Regions from separate parts of the Streptosporangium sp. NPDC049376 genome, predicted to be linked through region 1. Evidence: riboswitches for the same ligand, from Rfam matches in the RefSeq annotation. Region 1 holds a riboswitch; the other holds the start of a gene.
The links. A riboswitch is a leader RNA that binds a small molecule or an ion and turns the genes downstream of it on or off. The one in region 1 is predicted to bind cobalamin.

Region 1 (3,162 bases):
CGTGACGGTGGCGGCGCCCGCTCTCCGGGCGCGAAGCCGTCATCTCCATTGTCGGAGCCGTACGGCGTGACCATCAGGGACGAAGGTCCCGCCCTTGGGGGACGGGCTCCCCTAGGACCCGTTTTGCGGATCTTTCCGCCTGCCGCGGTCGCCCAGGCGGCGCCCCGCCGCGTTGGCGCCCCACCCCACGAAAACGCTCCGCAGGCTCCGCGTTTGCCGTGGGGGGCCGGGGAGAATCTGTCGCCCATAACTCCGTTATGAGCTCCTCCTCCGCCTCGCGGGGCATCCACCTGGACGATCCTCGCCACGGCGAAGATCCACAAAACAGGTCCTGGGCGGGGCGTCGTGCCTTTGGGGAAACGGGAAACGGGGCGATCCCGTTTCCCGTTTCCCGGCACTCGTTCTCCACGGGCCCGCGACGGGCCCGTCGTGAGTTCTCTAACGCGAGGTGGTGGAAACCGGCAGGCGGGACTCCTCCCGCTGTTCCTCGTGCCCCTCGCGCCGGGGGAGGGTCGCGGCGACGACCAATGTCCCGGCGATCAGGACGACGTTCTTGACGACGAACTCGCCCTCCATTGTGAGCATGAGCGGGTTTCCGTCCTTGAACGCGACACCCGGGTGGAGCACCAGGACCAGGAACGTGCCGACGAGGTGGAGCAGGAGCACGGGCAGGAACGGGCGCAGCCACCGGCCGGTGAACAGCGCCAGGGCCACCGCGACCTCGAACACGCCCAGGGCGGGCACCACGAACGACGCGGGCAGCGGCACGAAGGACAGGGTGTCGGCGACCAGGGCGCCGACCGGGCTGACGTTCGCCACCTTCAGCACGCCGAACCACAGGAACACCAGGCCAAGCGTCCCTCGCATGATGACCGGGAAACGCCGGTGGAGAATGGCGGCGACTCGCGACTTGACACCGGTTAGGGCGCTTGGTATACGCCCTTGATGGAGATGTGACCCTTTAGTCCGATACATGGTTAACTCCGATGGCTGGGGGGTTTGCCGGGTCTAATATATCCTGACCTTTTCTTTCGGAAATTGTAGGAAATGGGGTCTTAGGTCACGGTTGTTGAGTCGCGAAAGCGGGGGACGGAGATTTTCCCGCGACCCGCGAATTCCCCCGTACGGTTTCAGGCGGTCCGGGGCGACGGGAGAACGATCCCGCGAACCCGCCGGCGGGCCCGAATATGGTTGTCGCTCCGCCATCGGATGCGCGTAGGGTTGGGGACGCAGTCGGTTCGCCCTGCCCGCCAGGCAGACGCGTCGTAAGAGGGAACCCGGTGTGACTCCGGGACTGCCCCGCAGCGGTGAGTGGGAACGACCGCCGTCAAACGCACTGGATCCGGCAGATCGGGTCCGGGAAGCGACGGCCACTAGGTGTCAGGGCGAGACAACGGCCCGGACGTGCCCGCGAGTCCGAAGACCTGCCACTGCCCGCGTGCGACCACGCACGCGGTGACCTCGGTGACCTCGCGGGTGGGTCGGCGGCATGGGACGGGCCTGGTGCGCCCGCCTCTCCTTCGTCTCTCCCCTCGGGGCACCGGAGTCCTTTCGTGACTCGCGAAGGAGAGTTCCGTGACCGAGACTTCCTCCCCCACCGTGTACGGCTACCCCCGTCAGGGGCCGGACCGTGAGCTGAAGAAGGCGATCGAGGGCCACTGGGCGGGCCGGGTGACCGAGCGTGACCTGCTGGACGTCGCGGCCGGGCTGCGCGCAGGCAACTGGCGGCACCTGACGGAGGCGGGGGTGCGGGAGGTGCCGACCGGCGACTTCTCGCTGTACGACCACGTCCTCGACACCACCGTCATGGTCGGCGCCGTCCCCCCGCGTCACCGAGCCGTCGTGGAGACGGAAGGCCCCCTGGCGGGATACTTCGCCATGGCCCGGGGCACCCAGGAGGTCGCCCCGCTGGAGATGACCAAGTGGTTCGACACCAACTACCACTACCTGGTGCCGGAGCTGGGACCTGACACCGTCTTCGCCGCGGACCCGGCAAAACAGGTAGGCGAACTGCGCGAGGCCGTCGCGCTCGGGCACACCGCGCGCCCCGTGCTCGTCGGCCCCGTCACCTACCTGCTGCTGGCCAAGCCCGCCCCCGGCGCGGACCCGGCCTTCGAACCCATCGGCCTGCTCGACCGGCTGCTGCCCGTCTACGCCGAGGTGCTCGCCGCCCTGCGCGCGGCCGGTGCCGAGTGGGTGCAGCTCGACGAGCCCGCGCTGGCGCAGGACCGCGACCGGGCGGTGCTCGACGCCGCCGCCCACGCCTACCGTGAGCTCGGCGCCCTGACCGACCGGCCGAAGATCCTCGTCGCCGGTTACTTCGACCGGCTCGGAGACGCGCTGCCGGTCCTGGCCAGGGCGCCGATCGAGGGCCTGGGACTGGACTTCACCGGCCCGGCCGCGGCCAACCTGGAGGACCTGGCCCGCGCGGGCGGTCTGCCCGGCAAGCGCCTGATCGCCGGTGTCGTGGACGGCCGCAACGTGTGGATCAACGACCTGGGCGGGTCGCTGGCGACCCTGGCCACCCTGCTCGGCCTGGCCGGCCGGGTGGACGTCGCGCCCTCCTGCTCGCTGCTGCACGTCCCCGTCGACCTCGGGCTCGAACACGGCCTCGACCCGCGGGTCGGCCGCTGGCTCGCCTTCGCCAGGCAGAAGGTCGCCGAGGTCGTCACCCTGGCCACCGGGCTCAGCGAGAGAACCGGGGCCGTCGCCGGACGGCTGGCCGCCAACCAGGCCGACCTGGCCTCACGCGAGGCCTCCACGCTCACCCACGACCCCGGGGTCAGGGCCCGCGCCGCCGCGGTCACCCCCGCCGACACCCGCAGGCCCCAGCCGTACGGTGAGCGGGCGGCGGCCCAGCGCGCCCGCCTCAGCCTGCCGGAGCTGCCCACGACCACCATCGGCTCCTTCCCGCAGACCGGGCGGCTGCGGGCGGCCCGCGCCGACCTGCGCGCCGGGCGGATCGACCAGGACGCCTACGACGAGCTGATCGCCTCGGAGATCCGCTCGGTCCTGGTCTTCCAGGAGCGGGCGGGCATCGACGTCCTGGTGCACGGAGAGCCGGAACGCAACGACATGGTCCAGTACTTCGCCGAGCGGCTCAACGGCTACCTGGCCACCCAGCACGGCTGGGTGCAGTCGTACGGCACCCGCTACGTGCGC
Region 2 (3,162 bases), on a different contig from region 1:
GCGTCGTGTACGCCCGCCAGTCGGTGGGGCCGTGCTCGTCGAGGAGGGCGCGGTGCAGTCCGGTGTCGGCGTGGCCGGTCTTCCTGGCGCGGGTGTCCTCACGGGCGCGGCGCCGCTGCTCGGCCATCAGCTCCCTGAACCCGGTGACGTCCACGTCGAGGCCGTGTTCGGCGGCGATCTCGACGGTCAGGTCGATCGGGAAGCCGTAGGTGTCGTGCAGCTTGAAGGCCGTGGCCGCAGGCAGCCGTTCCCCGGTCCGGATGATGGCCCGGTCGAGCAGCGCGCTGCCCTGGCGCAGCGTCGAGCGGAAGGTCTCCTCCTCGCCGTAGGCGTAGGCCGAGATCCGGTCGAAGTCGGCGGCCAGCTCCGGGTAGGAGGGCGCCATGCAGTCGCGGGCCACCGGCAGCAGTTCGGGCAGGACCGGGTCCTCGTAGCCGAGCAGCCGGACGGCGCGGATCGCCCGGCGCAGGATCCGGCGCAGCACGTAGCCACGTCCCTCGTTGGAGGGGGTGACGCCGTCGCCGATCAGCATGAGCGCGGTGCGGACGTGGTCGGCGACGACCCGGAGCCGGACGTCGTCGGGGTGGCTCTCGGCCGCGGACGGCCCGGAGCGCACGCCGTACCTGGTTCCGGTCAGCGCCGCGGCGGCGTCCAGGACGGGCCGGGTCTCGTCGGTCTCGTAGAGGTTGTCGACGCCCTGGAGCAGCGCCGCCATGCGTTCCAGGCCCATGCCGGTGTCGATGTTGCGGGAGGGCAGCTCGCCGAGGATCGGGTAGTCCTCCTTGCCGACGCCCTCGCCCCGCTCGTATTGCATAAAAACGAGGTTCCAGAATTCGAGGTAACGGTCCTCGTCGACCTCGGGCCCGCCCTCTCGCCCATAGGCCGGGCCACGGTCGTAGTAGAGCTCGGAGCAGGGCCCGCACGGCCCGGGGACGCCCATGGACCAGAAGTTGTCGGCCTTGCCGCGCCGTACGATGCGGGCCTCCGGCAGGCCGATCACGTCCCGCCACAGGGCGTGGGCCTCGTCGTCGTCCAGGTAGACGGTGGCCCAGATCCGGTCGGGGTCGAGGCCGTAGCCTCCCTCGGCCCGAGGCTTGACCGTCAGGTCCCAGGCGAGCCTGATCGCCTCCTCCTTGAAGTAGTCGCCGAAGGAGAAGTTGCCGCTCATCTGGAAGAACGTGCCGTGCCTGGTGGTCTTGCCGACCTCGTCGATGTCGAGGGTGCGGATGCACTTCTGCACGCTGGCCGCCCGGGGGGACGGCGGTGTCCGCTGCCCGAGGAGATAGGGCTTGAACGGCACCATGCCCGCGTTGACGAACAGCAGCGTCGGGTCGTCGGCGGGCAGCGGCGCGCTGGCGGCCACGGTGTGCCCCGCCGCCGCGAAGTGCTCAAGGAACCGCCGTTTGACCTCCGCCGTCCGCACTTGCCCTCCCGAATGCCGCCAGTCTTTGCAATTGCAAATTTGTTGCAACAAGGCATCGTACAGCCGCCGGAACCGGAAGCCATCTTCAGCGCATCAACGGCTTCGTGCAATGATGACCGGCGAAGGCGAGCGCGGACGAGGAAGCCGGTGCGAATCCGGCGCGGTCCCGCCACTGTGATCGGCGAGCGGACCCCCACGAGGTCACCGCCCCCTGCGGGGTGGGAAGACGGGGGCGAGCATCGACCCGAGAGCCAGGAGACTCACGCGGTCGCCTCCTCGACGAACTGGGGCGGATCTCCCCGGAGAGGAGCGGGTCGGCCGATGGATGACCTCGCGTGGCGACGACCGCACGAGCCCTCCGCGCCGACGTGTGCCCGGAGACGACCTCCTGGCCGGTTCCGTGACCTTCCGGCAGGGCCGTCCCATGGTGCAGATCCCGTGAGAGGAACCGTCCGTGACGGTCAGACGTCCCCTGTCCCTGTTGCTCGCCCTGTCCTGTGCCATGCTCCTGGCCGGTTGCAGCGCCTCCTCCGGAGCCCCGGCTGAAGCCCCTGCCGGGGCCGTCGCGGGCTTCCCGGTCACCCTCGATGACTGCGGCGTCAGGACGACCTACGACCGCCCGCCGCGGCGGGCGGTCTCGCTCAACCAGCACGCGACCGAGGTGATGCTGGCGCTGGGACTGCAGGGGTCGATGGTCGGCACCGGATATCTCGACGACAAGGTCCTGCCCGAGTACCAGGCCGCCTACGACGGGGTGAAGGTGCTCTCCAGGCAGTACCCCTCCTACGAGGCGCTGCTGGCCGAGGAGCCCGACTTCGTCTACGGCGGTTTCTCCAGCGCCTTCGACGAGAAGGAGGGCCGCGGCCGCGACGCGCTGGGCAAGGCCGGGATCGACACCTACCTCAACGTCGAGCAGTGCCCGTCCGGCCCGGTGGACATGGACCTGATGGACCGGGAGATCCGCAACGTCGCCACGATCTTCGGCGTGCGCGAACGGGCCGAGGCGCTCATCACCCGGCTGCACGAGCCCCTGGCGCGGGTGAGGGAGAGGCTCGCCGACGTCGAGCCGGTCAGGTTGTTCGTCTACGACAGCGGCGACAAGACCGCCTTCACCGCCGGGGGCAAGGGCGTCGGCGACGAGATCATCACGCTGGCGGGCGCGCGGAACGTCTTCACCGACGTGGACAAGACGTGGGCCGACGTGTCGTTCGAGCAGGTCGCCGAGCGCGCGCCCGACTGGATCGTCGTCTACGACTACGGCGAGGAGAAGGTCGAGGACAAGAAGAGGTTCCTGCTGTCGAACCCGGCGCTCGCCGACGTTCCGGCGATCAGGCACAGGCGGTTCGCGGTGCTGCCGCTGTCGTCGGTCGTGCTCGGGGTCCGGGCGCCGTCGGCGGTTGAGTCGCTGGCCCGGCAGATCCACCCCGACCGGTTCGAGTGAGCGGCCTGACCGGGCTCTCCCGGACGACGCCCGTCACCCGGCGCCCCGGCCTGCCGTACCCGCTGACGCTCGCGCTGTGCGCGCTGCTGCTCGGCGGGGCGGTCACGGCGGGGGTCGCGGCCGGTTCGATCAGCCTGCCCGCCGAGCAGGTGTGGGGCATCCTGCTGCACCGCCTCCACCCCGCGCTGGCCGAACCGGTCTGGTCCCCGGTCAGGGAGACCGTCGTCATGGACGTACGGCTGCCGCGGGTGATCCTGGGCGGGGTCATCGGCGCCGGTCTCTCGGTCTGCGGGATGGC

Region 2: another riboswitch for cobalamin. It lies ahead of ACIBVQ_RS21615 (ABC transporter substrate-binding protein); the one in region 1 lies ahead of metE (5-methyltetrahydropteroyltriglutamate--homocysteine S-methyltransferase).

What each region holds. Positions count from the first base shown of each region.
Region 1 is NZ_JBITMT010000001.1:914,856-918,017, forward strand. It holds gene ACIBVQ_RS04125 (hypothetical protein) at 439-867, opposite strand; cobalamin riboswitch at 1,254-1,429, shown strand; gene metE (5-methyltetrahydropteroyltriglutamate--homocysteine S-methyltransferase) at 1,576-3,162, shown strand, end outside.
Region 2 is NZ_JBITMT010000008.1:136,872-140,033, reverse strand. It holds gene alaS (alanine--tRNA ligase) at 1-1,423, opposite strand, end outside; cobalamin riboswitch at 1,559-1,685, shown strand; gene ACIBVQ_RS21615 (ABC transporter substrate-binding protein) at 1,878-2,864, shown strand; gene ACIBVQ_RS21610 (FecCD family ABC transporter permease) at 2,861-3,162, shown strand, end outside.